Regions from separate parts of the Dryocola mayonis genome, predicted to be linked through region 1. Evidence: predicted binding sites of a transcription regulator. Region 1 holds the regulator's gene; the other holds the start of a gene.
What was found. Region 1 encodes LexA, which represses DNA repair genes until DNA is damaged. Its sites were predicted from a motif close to TNCTGTATGTACATACAGNA; they were not measured.

Region 1 (10,354 bases):
CAAAGAAGCGGCGCTAAGCGCCACCAGAGATTTAATTTTTTTCATTTACCGCTCGTCCGTCTGTTAATCAGATGTAATAACTAGCCCCTGCCAGTTAAGACTTAACAGGGGCGGACTATTGCTGTGAATAACGAGCTTAAAAACGGGTTGTTTCACCCATAGGAATCCCGTTTCTATCCATACGGGTTGTGGTTTCATTCTTTCCTTGCAGAGTTATTTATAGTTTACCCCGCGATTTTCGTGAAGGCTGTCCGTCATGAGGGCCAAAAAATTGCGGCGGATGGTCTATCCAGCGGTCCTTACGCGTGGCGGCGTAGCTGGAGTTCATCGGATAATAGATACGATTTTCATCCTTGTTGGCCTCACCAACCACAAGCAGGCGCACCTCGTGTTCGGTGTTGTTAATAAAGGTATGGCAAATACCCGTCCCTGCCGGGAACCCCACGCTCTCGCCCGGTTCCAGCGGATAGAGATGGCCGTTGATCCACACCTGCGGGTGTCCTTCCAGCACGTAAACAAACTCTTCTTCGCTGCTTTCAGCATGCGGATAGGAGGTGCGACGCCCGGGCGGCAGGCGCTCATGGTGTATACCGAGCCGATTCAAACCAAGGCCGCGGGCAAGCGGCGCGCCGATAGCAAACAGCTCGTTACTGTCGGGATAGGTGGAATCATCCGCGCCTTCTAGCTCGCGCCAGTGGCGGATACAGTCTGGTTTTTGCATGACGGCTCCAAAGGGGAATTTTTAAGGTAAAACACTGCCAGTATGGACCAGCATTCGGCGTTTTTGCTGCTTTTATGATAAAGTGAGAGGCTAATCGATCGAGGAATGCTAATGGATACGACGACTTCACAACACGTGTTAGCGCAGGCCGAAAAGCTTTGCGCGCAGCGCAATGTGCGCCTGACGCCCCAGCGTCTGGAAGTGCTGCGTCTGATGACATTACAGACCGGCGCCATCAGCGCTTACGATCTGTTAGATTTGCTGCGCGTCAGCGAACCGCAGGCTAAACCGCCCACCGTCTATCGCGCGCTGGATTTCCTGCTGGAACAGGGATTCGTTCATCGCGTGGAATCCGCTAACAGCTACGTGCTGTGCAATTTGATCGATCAGCCGACGCACTCTTCGGCGATGTTTATCTGCGAGCGCTGTGGCGTGGTGAAAGAAGAAGTCGCGCAGGGCGTGGAAGACATTATGCATAAGCTGGCCGCAAAAATGGGCTTTGCGTTACGTCATAACGTGATTGAAGCGCATGGTTTGTGTGCGGGCCTGTTCCGAAGTGGAGGCCTGCCGCCATAAGGAAGGTTGCAGCAACCACGATCATTCCGTGCAGATTAAAAAGAAGGTTCGTTAAGGCAGGACGGTACATCCTTGTACCATGGGCAGGGCAGCCTGTAAGTCAGCACAACTGAGGGTTATGCGGGCTACCAGCGGTAATTGTTACGGGTTTCCCAGTCAACAACTTCCTTTTCCGCATCGTCTTTACTCGATCCATAACGTTCCTGGATCTTACCAACCAGCTGATCGCGTTTACCTTCAATGACCGTCATGTCATCGTCCGTCAGCTTGCCCCATTTTTCTTTTACATTACCTTTGAACTGTTTCCAGTTACCGCCGATTTCGTCTTTATTCATGATATTTTCCTTATCGTTCGGTGAAGAATCGTTAAAAGTTAATATCGTCCGGGTGAAGCCAGCGGCTGTCACTCACTATCTGCTGGACGTGATAATAATTGTAGTCAAGAATCCGGCGTCGGAGCGGCAATTAAGAACATTGAACCATTAAGACCGCGCCGGACACGCTGATTTGCAGCAGAATCTAGCGGCAAATCAGCATGCTGAGCGGGGATTAAAGGCGCGTCAACAGTTGTAACTAACTATGACTTTCCGCCTGGAACCATGTGTCGTGTCGCCAGTGGCGGCGCCAGATCCAGCCGAGGGCCAGCCCGCGCAGGGCAAGAAACACCGCTACCGCAAGCCACAGGCCGTGATTGCCAAGAGACGGCACGCTCAGCAGCGTCAGGCCGAAGCCCGCTGCGGCAACGACCATGCTGTTACGCATCTGGGCGCCGCGAGTGGCGCCGATAAACATGCCGTCAAGCAAATAGCACCACACGCCCACCACCGGCAGGACAATCTGCCAGCCTAAATAGCGGTCCGCCTGCTGCCGCAGCTCCGGCAGCGAGGTCAGCATGGCGACGATGTTTTCGCCAAACAGCGCATACGCCACCGCAAAGCCCAGCGCGACCAGCCCGGCCTGGCGGCAGGCCGCCCGCCAGACGTCCAGCAGCTGGCTGCCGTTACGGGCGCCGTAAGCCTGGCCCGAATGCGCCTCAACGGCATAGGCAAAGCCATCCAGCGCATAGGCGGTGAAGGTCAGCAGCGTCATTAAGACGGCGTTAACCGCCACCACTTCGCTGCCCAAACGAGCGCCGAAAATCGTCACCGAGGCAAAGCAGAGCTGCAGCAGCAGCGAACGCAGCATAATGTCTCTGTTTAACGCCAGCAGGCGGCGGATATTCCCGCGCCAGGCGTTTTTCAGCATGGCGAAGTCGATTCCCCGCATGACCAGAACTTTCTTCACCATCATTAAGCCGATGATAAAGGTAGCGTACTCCGCAATCGCCGTTGCCAGCGCGGCGCCCTGCACGTTCATATGCAGGCCCATAACCAGCCACAGATCGAGCAAAATATTCAGCACGTTGCCGACGATCAGCAGGATGACGGGGGCGCGCGCATACTGCACGCCAAGCAGCCAGCCGAGCAGCGCGAGGTTGGCCAGCGAGGCGGGCGCGCTCAGCCAGCGAATCTCAAGAAAACGCCTCGCCTGCGCAAGCACCTGCTCGTTTCCGCCAACGATATTTAGCGCAAGCGTAATCAGCGGGTAACGCAGCACGATAATGGCGATACCGGCAGCCAGCGCCATCAGTAACGGCTGTACCAGAGCACGGGCCAGCGCCGCGGGGTTATTCGCCCCAAAAGCCTGAGCCGTTAAGCCCGTCGTGCTCATGCGTAAAAACAGAAGCAGCATAAAGAGAAAGCTGGTGGCCGTTGCGCCAATCGCCACGCCGCCGAGATACACGGGGCTGTCCAGATGCCCAATAACCGCGGTATCCACCAGCCCGAGCAGGGGAACCGTAATATTGGAGAAGATCATGGGTAACGCGAGGCGCCAGAGCGCTTTATCCGTCGTCGAGAAGAAACGCATAGGGAAATCCGGGACGAGAAAAGAAAGAGGGATAATACGGTGATGCGCGGCAAACGCGCATCACAAAATGCGGGGACGCTAAGCTAAAGCGGTATTAAAGCCAGTCGCCGTTGCGGATAACGCCGACGGCCAGTCCTTCAATACTGAAATTCTGTTCGCGCAGATCGACGACGATAGGGTCGAACTCGCTGTTTTCCGGCAGCAGCTGCACGGTGTTGCCCTGCTGCTTCAGACGTTTTACGGTGACCTCGTCATCAATGCGCGCCACCACGACCTGGCCGTTACGCACGTCCTGGGTTTTATGCACCGCCAGCAGATCGCCATCCAGAATACCGATATCTTTCATGGACATGCCGCTGACGCGCAGCAGGAAGTCCGCGTTCGGTTTAAACAGCGACGGGTCAACCTGATAATGGCCTTCGATATGCTGCTGCGCCAGCAGCGGCTCGCCGGCGGCTACGCGGCCCACCAGCGGAATACCGGTTTCTTCTTCAACCAGAAGACGAATGCCGCGGGACGCGCCGGAAACAATCTCGATAACGCCTTTACGGGCCAGCGCCTTGAGATGCTCTTCCGCAGCGTTGGGAGAACGGAACCCCAGACGTTGAGCAATCTCGGCACGCGTCGGCGGCATGCCGGTCTGGCTGATGTGATCCCGAATAAGATCAAACACCTCTTGCTGTCTGGTAGTTAAAGCTTTCATTCCGCCCCCTGGGTGTTTATACAGTTATGCTGTGAGTATATACAGTCAAAGGTGAATTTGAAACCACAAATTGAGCAAAAAACCAGGGACTTATCATAATCCGGAATGGCTCTCGCAAATTAGCGCAAATGTGGCCACAGCAGCGTGCCCCAGGTGGCTACGGCAAGGATAATGGCGATCAGCACGGCGGCCGAGCCCATATCCTTCGCGCGGCCTGAAAGCTCGTGGTAATCCGTACCGACGCGGTCAACCAAAGCTTCGATGGCGCTGTTAAGAATTTCGACAATCATGACCAGCACCACGGAGCCGATAAGCAGAATGCGGGTGATGGCGTCAACGTCCAGCCCGCAGGCGACGGCGATGGCGATAACCGCGGCAACGCCTTCCTGGCGGAAGGCGGCTTCGTTAATCCAGGCGGCGCGCAGCCCTTTCCAGGAGTAACCGGCGGCTTTGATAATACGTGTAAATCCAGCGGTGTTATTCGCCATTTCGGGAAACCTTTTTAAAATAAAAGCGTCAATGCTTATCAGCACCCAGCAGCCTTCGCGTTTCTGCCAGCGATCGGGCAATCTGAAGGATGATGGGTAAAATCGCAACGCCACAGAAATCTTATGCAGTTTCTGATATTCTTGCGGCGAATTTGCATTATTAACCTGAGGCTTTACATCGTTTATGTCAGGCTGGCCAAGAATTTACTACAAATTACTTAATTTACCATTAGGCGTTCTGGTAAAGAGCAAGTCCATACCGGCAGATCCGCAGGCCGAGCTGGGCCTGGATACCACACGCCCTATTATGTACGTTCTGCCTTATAACTCTAAGGCGGACCTGTTGACGCTGCGCGCGCAATGCCTTGCACACGATCTGCCCGACCCGCTCGAACCGCTGGAGATAGACGGGGCGATTTTGCCGCGCTATGTCTTTATCCACAGCGGCCCGCGGGTCTTCACTTATTACACGCCGAAAGAAGAGTCGATCAAACTCTTCCACGACTACCTCGACCTGCACCGCAGCAATCCAAACCTGGATGTGCAGATGGTGCCGGTTTCGGTGATGTTTGGCCGCTCTCCGGGACGCGAAAAAGGCGACATCAACCCGCCGCTGCGTATGCTGAACGGCATACAGAAATTCTTCGCGGTTTCCTGGCTTGGCCGCGACAGCTTCGTGCGTTTTTCCGCGCCCGTCTCCTTGCGCAGAATGGCCACCGAACACGGCACCGACAAGCGCATCGCGCAGAAACTGGCCCGCGTGGCGCGTATGCACTTTGCCCGTCAGCGTTTAGCCACGATTGGCCCGCGTCTGCCGGTACGTCAGGATCTGTTTAACAAGCTTCTGGCCTCCAAGGCTATTGCCCGCGCCGTGGAAGACGAAGCGCGCAGCAAGAAAATCTCCCATGAAAAAGCCCAGCAGAACGCCGTTGCGCTAATGGAAGAGATTGCGGCGAACTTCTCTTACGAAGCTATTCGTCTGACGGATCGCGTGCTGGGGCTGACGTGGAACCGCCTGTATCAGGGCATCAACGTGCACAACGCCGAACGCGTGCGCCAGCTGGCTCACGACGGCCATGAAATCGTTTATGTGCCCTGCCACCGCAGCCATATGGACTACATGCTGCTGTCCTACGTGCTGTATCACCAGGGGCTGGTGCCGCCGCATATCGCCGCGGGCATTAACCTGAACTTCTGGCCGGCAGGCCCGATTTTCCGCCGCCTGGGCGCGTTCTTTATTCGCCGCACCTTTAAGGGCAGCAAGCTCTACTCTACCGTATTCCGCGAGTACCTCGGCGAGCTGTTCAGCCGCGGCTATTCCGTGGAGTATTTTGTCGAAGGCGGACGCTCGCGAACCGGCCGTTTGCTGGATCCAAAAACCGGCACGCTGTCGATGACTATCCAGGCGATGCTGCGCGGCGGCACGCGTCCGATTACGCTGGTGCCGATTTACATCGGCTACGAGCACGTAATGGAAGTGGGCACCTACGCCAAAGAGCTGCGCGGGGCGACTAAAGAGAAAGAAGGCTTTATGTCGATGCTGCGGGGCTTAAGCAAGCTGCGTAACCTTGGACAGGGCTATGTTAACTTCGGCGAACCTATGCCGCTGATGACCTTCCTTAACCAGCGCGTACCGGAATGGCGCGAGGCTATCGACCCCATCGAAGCCGTGCGTCCGGCGTGGCTTACGCCAACGGTGAATGAAATCGCCGCCGAGCTGATGGTGCGTATCAACAACGCAGGGGCGGCAAACGCCATGAACCTGTGCTGCACCGCGCTGCTGGCTTCGCGCCAGCGTTCTCTGACCCGCGAACAGCTGACGGAACAGCTCGACTGTTATCTCAACCTGTTGCGCAATGTGCCGTATTCGCCGGATGCCACCGCGCCGGAGCAGAACGCAGACGCGCTCATTGAGCACGCGCTGCAGATGAATAAGTTCGAAGTGGAAAAAGACACCATCGGCGACATCATCATCCTGCCGCGCGAGCAGGCCGTGCTGATGACCTACTACCGCAACAACATCATGCATATGCTGGTGCTGCCTTCGCTGCTGGCGGCGATCATTACCCAGCATCGCCATATCAACCGCGCCGAACTGCTGCGCCAGGTGGAAGTGCTTTATCCGATGCTGAAGGCGGAGCTGTTCCTGCGCTGGGGTAAAGAAGAGCTTGCCGCAGAAATCGACGCGCTGATTAACGAGATGGCGCGCCAGGGCCTGATGACGGTAAGCGGCGAAGAGGTGCAGATTAACCCAGCGCGTTCCCGCACCCTGCAGCTTTTGGCCGCGGGCGTGCGCGAGACGCTGCAGCGTTACGCCATCACCTTCTGGCTGCTGAGCGCCAATCCCTCCATCAATCGCGGCACGCTTGAACGCGAGAGCCGTACCGTGGCCCAGCGTTTGTCTATGCTGCACGGCATCAACGCGCCGGAGTTCTTCGACAAGGCGGTCTTCACCTCGCTGGTGCTGACGCTGCGCGATGAAGGCTATATCAGCGATACCGGTGACGCAGAGCCAACCGAGACGATGAGGGTCTACCAGATGCTGGCGGATCTGATTACCTCAGACGTGCGCCTGACCATTGAAAGCGCGACGACGCAGATAGCGGTGGAATCAGTGGAGTAAAAGAAAACAGGCGGGGAAACCCGCCTGTTTTTTTATGGCCGTCAAAAGCGCATTAAGCTTGATGCCAGGCCGATAAACAGCACCAGCCCAACGTAGTTATTATTGAGGAAGGCTTTAAAGCAGGCGTCGCGATCGCGGCCGGCGATCAGCCTTTGTTGATAAATAAACAGCGCGCCCGCAAGACCGATGGCGCAATAAAACGCCCCGCCCAGCCCGTTCAACCAGCCAATCAGCGCCATTAGCGCCATGACCACCACCTGCAAAATACCGATGATCAGCTTGTCATAGCGGCCAAAGAGGATGGCGGTGGATTTAATGCCGATCTTAAGGTCGTCATCCCTGTCGACCATGGCGTACTGGGTGTCATAGGCTACCGCCCAGCAGATATTGGCAAGGAACATCAGCCAGCAGCTTAGCGGCACGCTTTCGCTTACGGCCGCGAACGCCATCGGAATGGACCAGCCAAACGCGGCGCCCAGCACCACCTGCGGCAGATGCGTGTAGCGTTTCATAAACGGATACGTCCAGGCCAGCGCAAGCGCCGCTACCGACAGCAGGATGGTCATGGTGTTTAGCATCAGCACCAGCAAGAACGAGAGCAGCACCAGCAGGACAAAAAGAACGCGGGCCTCTTTCTCGTTTACCGCTCCGCTTGGCAAAGGGCGGTGGGCCGTGCGTTTTACGTGGCCGTCGAATTTACGATCGGCATAGTCGTTTACCACGCAGCCGGCGGCGCGCATCATCCAGACGCCAGCGATAAATATCGCCAGAATCTTCAGCGGCGGCACGCCGGGCGTCGCCAGCCACAGGGCCCACAGCGTCGGCCAGAGCAGTAAAAGCGATCCGATAGGCTTATCCAGCCGCATCAGGCGCATATACGCCTGGAACTTTCCTTGTGGCAGACTCGACTCCATTATTTTTCCTCTTCGTAAAACGGAGATGCGGGCAGAAACAGTTCCGTGAGCAACAAAGGCTTATCGGACAGTCTCAGGCGGGAACGACGCCCCCACAGCTCCGCGCTGCGGCCAATCTGAATAAAATCGCGTGTCAGGGTAGACGAACTAAAAAGGTAGCGCCCAAGCGGCGTGGTTCCCAGCTTCTGTAAAGCCAACTCGGGGCCGTCGAGCGTGGTTTCAGGCACGACGGTGCGGCCGACAAGCCAGGGCACGCCGTCGCCGCATAACACTATTTCACGTAACCAGTAGCGCTGCGCCGGGGGAAGCAGCTCAGCTTCGGGCAGCTGCTCGTTAGCGGCCACAAAGCCTTCGCGTAGGATGTCGACCGTGACCCGCGAGCAGTGCTGTTCAAAGCGCTTCGTCATTGAGTCTTCAAGCAAAAGCCAGTCGAGAAAAGCGGCGCTTAACCCATCAGGGATTTCAGCGAAGAAACTCAGGGCGCGCAGTTGCGATAGCGCCTCAGGCATGGGGAATTCTCCGATACATAACTTAGGGTCATTGTAACGCAGAATGGGTACAACGTGGCAGGCAAAGCGCAACAATGGCGCAACATAGCGGGGCGTGAATAAAAAAAGGGTGCACCACGAGGGCGCACCAATCTTACAAGCATCAGCACTGTGGGGAAACTGTCACCCCTTGCCTTTTACACTGCTGATAAAAGTTTTACGGGCGGAGGTAGAACCCAGACGCTCGGCTTCATTCAGCAGTTTCAGGGCCTTATCGACATCCCCTTTATCCACGGCTTGCTTGATGGCCTGGTTATAGTAGCTTTCCGTGTCGTTCAGAATAGGTTCGCTTTTCTCGGCCGGCGCGGCGGCCGGCGCCGCGTAGGTAGCAGCCGGTGCCGGAGCGGCATAGGCCGTTGCCGGAGCGGCGGTGTTGCCCACGGTAACCGGGTCCGGACCTGAAGAGCCAAAGAGCGGGCCGACTAAAATGCTGGAGCCGGACGAGGTCGAAGCGCGCAGTTTCAGCGTGCCCGTTGTGCCATGGGTGGCAATCGGATCGGGAATGTCAGGGATCGCATTACCGTTTCCTTTGGCGTACGCCTTGGCTGGATCGACCATCGTGGTGGTCTGTTGCGTGTCTTTACTGGTGGTGAAGACCAGTAAATAGAGTTTTTGCTGTCCCAGCGCAGGCGTTAGCTTAAATGTTCCTTCCAGACGGTTATCCGACATGACGCCGGGCTCCTGGTAGGTGAAGAAGCTGCTGGGGAAGTACGCCGCCGGCTTGAGGTTCTGATCGAGAACTAAAACGTTCGGCGCGAAGACCGTATTTTGCTCGACCTGGCTTGTGAGGGTAATCGTCAGTTCGCCAATATTAGCCGGAACGCTATAAGCCGCCACCGGGCCGGTAATTTCACCTGCGTTCACCGACTGTCCGCCGGTCGCAAGGTTTGTGGTATGAACTTTATTCTGGCTGACCGGCGTCCACTGCAGCTGTTGGAGCGTCGAGGCCGGAATGGCCGGCGCAGCGCTGAGGTCCTGCGGCACGATATTCACGTCAGCCAGGCTGATGCCGGGCACTGCTGCGAGCAACCCTGCGGATAAGCAGAGCGCGAGGAGACTTTTTTTCATTTTCATTGTTATAAACCTCGAACTGGAGACGGTGGACGGTAGCCAGGCAATAGCGCGTTCCACCTGAAACGGATTTAGGCATACAAGGGTAATAACGAGGGGTTCGGTAGCGAACCCCTCATGTTCAACACATCAGATCAGAGCGTGATTACCACCAGATTTCCATCTGGGCGCCGAAGGTGAACTCATCGTCGTCGCCGCGGCTGGTAGAGAAGTTACCGTTACCGGAAGAGTCGGCGATTGCGAAGCGGGTTGCGTTGCCGTTACCGTCTTTCGCATAGCCCCATTTCTCATCCCACTTGGCGTAGGTTGCGAAGACGCGCAGCGCCGGACGGGACCAGATGCTGTCGCCTGCCTGCCATTGTTGTGCCAGGGTAATTTTGTACTGGCCGTTGCGATCGCCAGTTTCCTGGGACTTAACGTTGTCGTAACCGACTTCCAGCAGGGTGCTCATGATTGGCGTCCATTTGAACATTGGACGCACGCCCACGGTGTACCATTCGGTCCCCTGGTTATCATCCATATCCAGGTTCTGGTACATACCGACGTACATCAGATCCCAGCGGTCGGCCAGGGTAACGGCGCCATGATCGATAACGCGAATCATGTGGCCGTCGTTGTTTACGCTGCCGCCTTGCGCCTGGCCTTTGCCCTGCGAGGTCATGGAGTCGGTTGCGTACTGAACAACAAACTTGTTGTAGCCTTTCAGCATGCTCTGGGTATGTTCGATAGTACCCATCCAGCCGTCTTTAGACGCGCCAGGCTGCAGGTAGTAGTCGTCAGGAATGTTGGTGTGGCCGTAGTC
Region 2 (10,354 bases), 1.9 Mb from region 1:
AAGCTCTTTGACGATCAGCGAAGCATTCAGGATTCACTGTATACCCAGCACATCGATTATCTGGTGTTCTTCAAAGATTCCATCCGCGGCCTGCAGCCGGGCGCGCCTGTAGAATTCCGCGGTATCCGCCTGGGGACGGTCGCTCAGGTTCCGTTCTTTACGCCGGGAATGCGGCAGGCTTTGAACGATGATTTCCGTATTCCGATTCTGATTCGCATCGAGCCTGAACGCCTGAAGAACGTTATCGGCGGCGATAACGACATCAAGGCAAACATCGCCGACTTCCTTAAACGCGGCCTGCGCGCTTCGCTGAAGAACGGCAACCTGCTGACCGGGGCGCTCTATATCGACCTCGACTTCTATCCGAAGGCGGAACCGATGACGGGCATGAGGAGCTTTAGCGGTTATCCAATCATTCCTGCGATGAGCGGCGGGCTTGCGCAAATCCAGCAGCGCCTGCTGGACACGCTCGATAAGATTAATAATCTGCCGCTTAACCCGATGATTGAGCAGACCACCAAATCGCTTGCTGAAAGCCAGCGCACCATGCAGCGCCTGCAGCAGACGATTGACAGCCTGAACAAGTTAATGAACAACGAGTCCACGCAGTCGCTGCCGGCCAACATGCAGTCGACGCTGCGCGAGCTGAACCGCAGCATGCAGGGCTTCCAGCCGGGGTCTGCGGCCTATAACAAGATGGTGGCGGATATGCAGCGCCTCGATCAGGTTCTGCGCGAGCTTCAGCCGGTGTTGCGTACCCTGAACGATAAGAGCAATTCGCTGATCTTTGAGGCGAAGGATAAAAAGGATCCCCAGCCGAAGAGGGCTAAAGAATGAAAAAGTGGCTAACGGTTATCGCGATGCTGGCGCTGAGCGCCTGTAGCAGCAGCGACGATGGAAAAACGTATTACCAGCTGCCTCAAGGCTCCGCGCCCGCCATGCAGGCCGTGAGCCAGCCTGGCACCCATCTTTTATGGGTAGAGCAGGTTGCGGTGCCTGACTACCTCGCCGGCAACGGCGTGGTTTATCAGACCAGCGACGTGCAGTTCGTGATTGCAACCAGCAATTTATGGGCGAGCCCGCTGGATCAGCAGCTGCGTAATACCCTGGTAAGCAATCTCAGCAGCGCTCTGCCCGGCTGGGTGGTCGCCTCTCAGCCGCTGGGCAACGATCAGGATATTCTGAATGTGAACGTGACGGGATTCCACGGCCGCTACGACGGCAAAGTGATTGTCAGCGGCGAATGGCTGCTCAATCATCAGGGGCAGCTGATCAAGCGCCCGTTCCATCTTGAGCTGAAGCAGAATGACGATGGTTACGACGCGATGGTCAAAACCCTGGCCCAGGCCTGGCAGCAGGAGGCACAGAGCATTGCAGGCCAGTTAACCCGGCTGAATTAACCTCGCTTTGGCGTACAAAAAAGCTGCGTTCTTCGTCTTAACCGCGAAGCGCAGCTTTTCTTTTTTCAGGGCTTCATTACTTGTGCGACATCACAGTTTTTGTACAAATGATATCCCGTGTAGCTCACATTTATGACACTGGCGTGAATTTTGCGCATTGACGAGGCGCTCATTTCCGGGTATTCGTTAGATGTGGTTGCACATTTTGTAATCACTGTTTTCTTTCCACCAGATCCATTTGTTAGATCAAGAAATGAGGGAAACGAGGCATGAAGAGACAAAAACGAGATCGCCTGGAACGGGCTCATCACCGTGGTTATCAAGCAGGTATCACCGGACGCTCCAAAGAGATGTGTCCTTATCAGGCACTGAATCAGAGGTCGTACTGGATGGGAGGCTGGCGAGAAGCCATGGAAGACAGGGCGGTTACCGCGTAATCACTGTCTCTTTAAGTTGAAAGAAACCTCCGCCGCGCGGAGGTTTCGCGTTTCAGAGGATTAGAAAGCGGAAGTGTCTTTGAACAAACCTACTTTCAGATCGGTTGCGGTGTAAATCAAACGGCCGTCAACCAGCACTTCACCATCGGCAAGGCCCATGATCAGGCGACGGTTCACAATGCGTTTGAAGTGAATGCGGTAGGTGACCTTTTTCGCGGACGGCAGAACCTGGCCGGTGAATTTAACCTCACCCACGCCGAGCGCGCGGCCTTTGCCTTCGCCGCCCAGCCAGCCGAGATAGAAGCCTACCAGTTGCCACATCGCATCCAGGCCCAGACAGCCGGGCATGACAGGATCGCCGATGAAGTGGCAAGCAAAGAACCACAGATCGGGATTGATATCTAATTCTGCTTCAACGTAACCTTTATCGAAGTTGCCGCCGTCTTCGGTCATTTTGACCACGCGGTCCATCATCAGCATGGAAGGCGCGGGTAACTGCGGGCCTTCAGCGCCAAACAGTTCGCCACGACCAGAGGCAAGAAGATCTTCTTTTGTATAGGATTCGCGTTTATCTACCATGTCTACAGTAAGCCTTTTTATAATGAAGCACGCAGGTTAGCTAACACGTGTACGCTCAACAAGTCCGATCAGTTGTGGTTGAACCAGTTGAGCCAGCGCAGCGGCCACGGATAGCGGTGCCGAATGTCCTGTGCGCTGGCCTGAGCGATTCGCTCCTGCACCACGCGCATCAGGGTATTTTGCCCTTCGCCATCCCATGGCAGGTTTGTTAATAAGGGTAGCGCATCAGCCACTTCGTCAATGGCCCAGATGGAGAATTGACCCTGTTCAACCGCGTTTAAAACGTCCTGGTGCAGACACAGGTGACGAATATTGGCAGCGGGAATGATGACGCCCTGCTGGCCGGTTAATTCGCGCTGCTGGCAAATCCTGAAGAAACCTTCAATTTTCTCATTCAGCCCGCCCACGGGCTGCACCCGACCAAACTGGTCGACGGAGCCGGTCACCGCGATATGCTGGTAAATAGGAACGTTTGCAAGGGCGCTTATCAATGCGCACAGCTCGGCCATAGAGGCGCTGTCGCCATCCACTTCGCTGTACGATTGTTCAAAGGTTATCGAGGCTGAGAAAGGAATTTGCTGTTCAAGCTGAAGCTCGGACATCAAAAACGCCTGCATAATCATCATGCCCTTGGCGTGAATATTGCCGCCCAGCTCCGCTTTACGCTCAACGTCGGTAAACTCGCCGTCGCCGACATGCACCACGCAGCTGATGCGCGAAGGTTCACCAAAGGCGCGCGGATGGCCGGGGAATTCAATAACCGACAGCGCGTTGATTTGCCCGACCATCTCGCCTTCGGTTTCAATCAGGATCTGCTCAAGCAGGATTTCATCCTGCATGCGTTCAGCAAGGAAGCCTTCGCGCCACTCGCGCTGTATCAGCATCTGTGAAAGCTGCTCGCCGCTGAAGGTCTCTTCCTCAGTAAAGGCGGCGACTTCACGCAGCTGGCGGGTTAACCATAGCGGACACAGCGGCAGGGTTTCCTGATCGCCCGTGTAGCGAACGGCTTCCCGCATCAGAACCGGCCAGGCATCCTGCGCCGGGGAAGGCAGATTCTTCGCTTTCGCCACGGCATGAATCCACTGGCACCACAGAGCCATGTCATCAGCAGAGGCAATCTGAACGTTTTCTTCAAATTCGCTGTAGATGGCCTGCGAGGCCAGCTCGGGCTCCATATCCTGGAAGTCCGCCAGCGACTCACGCTCGCCAACCAGAATCAGCTTTACGTTCAGCGGCAGGGAAGGAATGCTCACCGGCAGCGGGCGAGACTCATCAGGTGAAATCCAGTCAAAACGTCCCTGGGTCACCATCTGCTTCAGACGTAGCCACAGCAGGGGCTGAGCCAGCACGCTTCGCAAAGAGAGCACCAGCACGCCGCCGTTTGCCCGGTGTATTGCACCAGGCGTCAGGCTGATTTCGCCTGCGAACTGGCGTACACAGCCAAACAGCTGTTCGGTTTCGACCCAGTCAGCAACGATGACCTCACCCTTGCCCGTAAAAGAGCCATCGCTTTCTTCGGCAGGGCGCAGCGTTACCCGATTGCCTTCGATAAGGTAATGCCCGCCGGCCAGCGTTTCGGCTGGCTGCCACACTTCGTCGGCGGCAGCGGCTATTAAATTAAGGTATTCGGTCTCTTCAGCGGCTTTTACCAGCATCAGGTCGGCCGAGGCTACCGGTTGGCTCAGTTGTTCCAGCCCGTAGAACAGGCGTGACTGGACGGCAGAGAAGGGCGCAGAGTCGGTGTCATAAGGCTGCGCAAAAATTTCCTGATAACTCTCGGTATCCGGAACCAGGGCACGCCATTCAAGTCGATTAGTCGTCAAAGTCGCTATTTATTAATCAGATGTCAAAGGCGCGATTATACAAGAATAGGCCGGGCAGCACACGGTTAATGCTCGATAACAAGTTTATCCCGCTCACAGCTTTAATTTTTCAGATGAGCGAAAGCGGTAAAAACTGTTATCCTGAACAAAGTTACACGGTCACACTGGGATCGCGATGAAATATCAACAGTTAGAAAATCTCGAGAGCGGCTGGAAGTGGAAGTATCTGGTGAAAAAACACCGTGAAGGCGAGCTGATTACCAGATATATCGAAGCCAGCGCGGCGAAAGAGGCGGTAGATGCGCTGCTGAGCCTGGAAAACGAACCTGTACAGGTGTCGGGCTGGATTGAGCAGCATATGAACCCGGTGCTTCATAATCGCATGAAGCAAACTATACGTGCCCGCCGTAAACGCCATTTTAATGCGGAACATCAGCATACCCGCAAGAAATCAATCGATCTGGAATACCTGGTCTGGCAAAGGCTGGCGGGGCTTGCCCAGCGTCGCGGCTGTACCCTTTCAGAAACCATAGTGCAGCTGATTGAAGATGCCGAGCGTAAAGAAAAATACGCCAGCCAGATGTCGAACCTTAAGCAGGATCTGCAGGCCTTGCTGGGCAAGGAGTAAATGTCCCTGCATGACGGTCACGATTTTTGCTTTTTTTAGACAATAAAAAACCCCGCCGAAGCGGGGTTTTTTTATAACGGTAACTTATGCCGCAGGCTGAGTTACAACGTCTTTGATACCTTTAACTTCGATCTCTACGCGACGATCTGGAGCCAGGCAATCAATCAGTTTAGCTTTAGGAGCTACGTTATCACAGGTGTTGCCAGTGACCGGGTTAGATTCGCCCATACCGCGTGGGGAGATCTTGTTAGCCGGGATACCTTTAGAAACCAGGTAATCAACAACAGACTGTGCGCGTTTTTCAGACAGTTTCTGGTTGTACTGGTCGGAACCGATACGGTCGGTGAAGCCCAGAACGACAACAGAACCATCTTTCGGATCCAGGTTGCTCAGCTGGGTGTACAGCTGATCCAGTGCCTGCTGACCTTCCGGTTTCAGAGTAGATTTGTTGAAGTTGAACAGTACGTCAGACTTCAGAGTGAAGTGCTTGGTCTGTACTTCTGGTGCTGGAGCCGGAGCCGGAGCTACAACTGGAGCTGGCGCTTCGGACTGGCCGAAACGGTAAGAAACACCCAGGCTCAGCATGCCGTTGTCTGGACGAGTACCAACGGTTTCAGCATCACCGATGTTGTTAACCCACTGGTATTCCAGACGGGTAGCGATGTCGCGGGTAACTGCCCACTCAACGCCGCCTGCGAATACTGGAGAAACGCCAGTGTCGTGGTCTTTCAGACGACCGCCAGCACCGTTGTCATAAGCTGCTTTGGAGTCTGCACGCCAAACCATACCACCCAGACGAGTGTAAACGTCCAGATCGTCAGCTACTGGGTAGCTCAGTTTGGTGGTCAGCTGAACGCCTTGAGCTTTGAATGCGCCGTTGTTTGTGTCGCCTTTGTAAGGCATACGACCTAACCAGTCGTAACCCATTTCAAAACCAACGTACGGGTTAACCTGATAACCACCGAAGGCACCTGCGCCCAGCTGGCTTTCGTGGGTAGGGCCATTGCCGATACCGCCGTCGTAACCGTTACCGTAGAAACCAGTATCATGGAACTGAGACCAGCCCAGTTTACCACCGGCATACCAGGTATTATCTTTCGGTGCGGCCTGCGCTACGGTAGCGAAGCCAGCCAGTGCCACTGCAATCGCGATAGCTGTCTTTTTCATTTTTTGCGCCTCATTATCATCCAAATAGGCCATGAGCCTTAAACATCGTCAAAGCCCAGGGTTAAATCCTTCGCCCGGGTTAACGCTCAATTGTTACTCTACCGATCAGTCGGTGTTATGAAGAGCAACCCTGGCGAGCTAAAGTCTACAACGTAGTTGAAAACTTACAAGTGTGAACTCTGTCAGGCATATGAAAAAAAACGACTTGCATACATATTTAGTAACAGATTCGGCTGTATTTCAACCACGCCGTTTCGCTCAGAATGGCGTCAGAAGCGGCTTGCGAGGGGGATTCGCGATAAATGACAAGGCGTTGTAAATTTCGAAGAAAAAATGCCAGGATTTATCTTAAATTTACTTAATGATACAAACTAGAATGAATTTTTAGCCCTGTCCGTGGTCTGCAACCGGATCCTGGCGCTCTGACCGGACGCATAATAAACCCGATCGCGTTGCCTTTTTCGGCTGCGTTTGACAGGCGAAAATACTCCTCATCGGTCATGTCTTCAGATAACCAACCGATAACAACGCTGTAATTTCCTGTCTGCAATGCTTTTACCATAGCATCAACGGTAAAAAGTGGATCTAACTGGCTCACCTGCATCACTTTAGTGAGCGGCAACCCTGATGCCTGCACCCACTGGCGGCTTAATTTCTGCTGCGGGGTAAGCCATAGCTGCCAGCGAGACTGCTGACCAAGCTGTTGCAGCAAAGGCAGCAGCACTAGCTGCGTCATCCACGGCTGGTCTTCGCTGTAAACCACTTCACTGATCACGCCTGTGACATCGTTTCCTGCAAAGGTTTCCGCAGAAGTAAGCGCAACGGATGAACGGTTGGCAATAGGGGTACGATAGTTCGGTGTGTGCATAGCGAGTCCCGCCTGATGGGTTACTGTATGTTTATACAGTAATGCCTGTGCGAGCAAAGATCAATCTAAATTTCTGAAAGCAACTCGCAAATTTTTCACGTAATTCGCGGAATTATTAAATTGTGATTGCAGCCGGCAATCAGGTTACTTATTGTTCTGTTACCGGAACCGGTAAATAATAAAGCCGGTGTTTAATTCATGATAATCAAGGACTTGTTCATGAAATTTAAATCATATAACAGGATTTATCAATCTAAGGAATACCTCGCTCCCCTGGGGGATATCCACTATCGATCGCAGTTCGGCGGCTATAGCCTGGCTATTGACGAGATAGTCTTCGCCATGGTGGCGGAAGGAGAGCTCTACCTGCGTGCCTGCGAGGAAAGCGAAACGTATTTCGTCAATAAAGCCGCTCCGTCGCTTATTTTCAACAAGCGCGGAAGACCCATCGTTCTTAACTACTATCAGGTAGATGAACAGCTCTGGCAGGATCGGGACAAGCTGCTGCAGCTTTCCTCCTGCGCGCTTATGAATGCCCGCCGTGAGAAATCCGTCCGCAAAACCCAAAGGCGGCTTAAGGATCTGCCCAATCTTTCGGTCAATCTTGAGATATGGCTGTGGGAGGCCGGCATTGCGGATTTACGCACCCTGCAGGCTTACGGCGCCAGGCGTTCATGGATAAAACTGCGCGGTGTCAAAAAATTCGTCGGCGTGAAAATTCTCCTCGCCCTGGCCGGCGCTATCTCAGGCATTCATGAAGCAGCGCTCCCGGCGGTGACGCGCCAGGAGCTGTTGGACTGGTATCAGCGCTATGAGCAGCGCCACAGGCGTTAATCGCTATGCGCGGCTATATGCTGCTGTAGACGCGATATTTCCGGCAGCAGGGAAACCAGCAGCCCAATTTGCTGAAGCACCAGCGGTTCCTTAGTGTCAGGGCAAGGGTCGATTTGAGTAATCCTTTCCGACAGCCCCTGAAGCGCCTGCTGTACCCGCTGTTCATCGGCGGGCAGGTGATGAAGCGCATCGTCAACGTAACAGACAGCATCATCCAGCAGCAGCAGGATCTCGTTATTAGCGAGCTTTTCACGATGCGCGCCCAGCGCTGACACATAGCTGTTAAAAGTATGGTTCAGGCAGAGCAAACGAAACGCCGTCTCGCGGGTTTCAGGCGAGACGCGGGGCTCGGAAGACATATTGGAAACCACCGAGGCCAGCTCGGCGTCCCGATTGTGGGCGTCACGGCGAGCAATACGATATTCGAGGCGGTTATCGCGTCCCTGATGATACTGCTCAAGGATAGCGTCCAGATAACGGCAGTTGGCGTTGAAGGCTCGCTCAACGACCAGAGAAAGGCGGCGAAAACGCCAGTCTGGCCAGATAAAGCTTACCGCGGCCCATGCTATCGCGCAGCCTAGCAGCGTATCTATGACGCGTGGAAACGCGACTTCAAAGCCTTCGCCGAGCAAATTGAAACACAGCAGCACGAGCAGGGTGATAAACATGGTGGCGTGCGCGTACTGAACGTTACGAAAGGCGAAGAACAGAACGCCGGTAATCACAATCAGAATCAGCTGCCCTTCCAGCGAAGGCACAAACCACAAAATAGGCAGGCCTATCGCCACGCCGACAAGGGTGCCGACAATACGTAAAGCCAGCCGCCTGCGGGTGGCATTGTAGTTGGGCTGGCAGACAAACAGGCTGGTTAGCAAAATCCAGTAGCCGTGCTGCAGTCCCGTAAGCTGAATAAAAGCGTAGCCCACGCAAAGCACCAGCGACATGCGAACGGCATGGCGGAACAGCGCGGATTCAGGCGTCAGGTTGCGGGTAAGGCGCAGCCAGATATCGCCGAAACCCGTAAGCTTATCGTCGGCAAGACGGTTCTCGATATCGTTGTGTGGGGCGGCCAGAGCCTGCTCGGATTCGATTGTGGCAAGCTGCGCATCAATAGCGCGCAGGTTACTCATCAGATAGCCCAGCGCCTTCATTTCGCTGCCCGCAGGATCCGTTTTATTGACCCGCGCAATGGCCGCATCAAGATGGGTAAAGGCCCTTTCAAATCTGGGATCGTGCTGGTAGGGCACCCGCAGCAGCACGGAACGTGACAGCTGCTGGCATGCCTGCGACTGCAGGGTCAGCAGGCGCTGGAAGCGAAACATAATGTCGCTGTAGCGGAATTTATCCCGCAGGGCCTGATACTGAATATGGGAAGAGCTGGCCCGCTCGTGGATATCCTGCGCGACAAAGTAGTAGTGCAGGGTGCGCCGGGTGCCGCGCTGTCCGCGATCGCCGCGCAAGCGGGTTAACAAAGACGCTTTCGTCTGGTTCAGCGTAGTCACCAGCTGGCTGTTAGACATCGCCAGCTCCAGCATGGGCGCCTGGCTTTCCTCTTCGATATCCGGATCAAACAGCGTCGCTTTGATTTCCAGATAATGCGCCAGGTGCTCATAGCAGCGGGCCAGATTGTCCTGCAAGGGACGGATCGGGAAGATAAGATGCCCGGCGAGCGTGAGCAGGTTGTACCAAACCGCTCCCGCCAGCAGGAGCAGCGGCTGCTGATACCAGTGTGCGTACAAAGAAATGCCGAGCATGGTGTAAATAGCGATCAGCAGCGCGCCGAAGGCTATGGTTGCGTAGCGCTGACCCAGCCCGCCCAGCAGAATAAAACCGCTGGTAGAAAGCATCAGCCCCAGCGTGAACAGCCATGGCCAGGGGAACAGCAGCTCGACGGAGGCGGAAGCAATAAAAAAGCTGACCAGCGTAATCAGCAGGTTTCGCAAACGCCCGGTCAGCCGATCGTCCAAATCCGCCAGCGCCGCCGCAACCACCCCCAGCGTCAACGGAATAGTCAGTTTGACCTCTCCGAGCCACCAGGGCAGGGCGGCCGTGCCGGTCAGGGCGATAAAAATGCGTAAGTTGTAAAGCCAGGCGCTGTTCCACGTGTAGCGGCGCAGTAAGGGACTAAGCATTAGCTCGCAATTTCCTGTGCGTTATTGAAAACGGCGCTGCGCATTGGCGGTACGCGCCGCCCGTGCCGTTTCAACCGAGACGACGCGGCGACCAACCGGCCACAGGGCAATGGCGGCGATTTTAAAATTCGCAATGCCCACCGGAATACCGATGAGGGTGATGCACTGAGCGATACCGGTGAGAATGTGCATCACGCAAAGCCACCAGCCGAAGAAAATCAGCCAGAAAATGTTCAGCAGGGTGCCGCCGGTATTCATGATCGCGCTTTTACCCTGCGGGTTGAGCTCATCGACATGAATAGCTTCGTTGCCGTACGGCACGAAGGAAAGCCGGGTTATCTCCCAGCAGGAACGAGTCAGCGGGAGCGTGAAAATAAAAATAATACTGACGAGAGTAGCCAGTAGCCAGGACAGAGTTGTCAGGAAACCACCCAGTACAAAGTTCAACACATTAAGGACCGTACGCATAAGCACTCTTCGTTGGTA

Region 2: sulA (SOS-induced cell division inhibitor SulA) is a predicted target of LexA. The motif match lies at 6,924-6,943, and genes of this name have one in related genera.

What each region holds. Positions count from the first base shown of each region.
Region 1 covers NZ_CP150452.1:3,925,846-3,936,199, forward strand. Annotated here, with positions in the region: gene traF (conjugal transfer protein TraF) at 1-45, opposite strand, end outside; gene WLO32_RS18995 (cupin domain-containing protein) at 218-721, opposite strand; partial or broken gene zur (zinc uptake transcriptional repressor Zur) at 833-1,352, shown strand; gene WLO32_RS19005 (CsbD family protein) at 1,423-1,632, opposite strand; gene dinF (MATE family efflux transporter DinF) at 1,871-3,205, opposite strand; gene lexA (transcriptional repressor LexA) at 3,300-3,908, opposite strand; gene WLO32_RS19020 (diacylglycerol kinase) at 4,028-4,396, opposite strand; gene plsB (glycerol-3-phosphate 1-O-acyltransferase PlsB) at 4,581-7,019, shown strand; gene ubiA (4-hydroxybenzoate octaprenyltransferase) at 7,061-7,933, opposite strand; gene ubiC (chorismate lyase) at 7,933-8,442, opposite strand; gene malM (maltose operon protein MalM) at 8,605-9,555, opposite strand; gene WLO32_RS19045 (maltoporin) at 9,698-10,354, opposite strand, start outside.
Region 2 covers NZ_CP150452.1:1,550,956-1,561,309, forward strand. Annotated here, with positions in the region: gene pqiB (intermembrane transport protein PqiB) at 1-837, shown strand, start outside; gene pqiC (membrane integrity-associated transporter subunit PqiC) at 834-1,400, shown strand; gene rmf (ribosome modulation factor) at 1,670-1,837, shown strand; gene fabA (bifunctional 3-hydroxydecanoyl-ACP dehydratase/trans-2-decenoyl-ACP isomerase) at 1,898-2,416, opposite strand; gene WLO32_RS07480 (AAA family ATPase) at 2,485-4,239, opposite strand; gene matP (macrodomain Ter protein MatP) at 4,415-4,867, shown strand; gene ompA (porin OmpA) at 4,952-6,034, opposite strand; gene sulA (SOS-induced cell division inhibitor SulA) at 6,393-6,902, opposite strand; gene WLO32_RS07500 (TfoX/Sxy family DNA transformation protein) at 7,122-7,736, shown strand; gene yccS (YccS family putative transporter) at 7,733-9,868, opposite strand; gene WLO32_RS07510 (YccF domain-containing protein) at 9,890-10,336, opposite strand.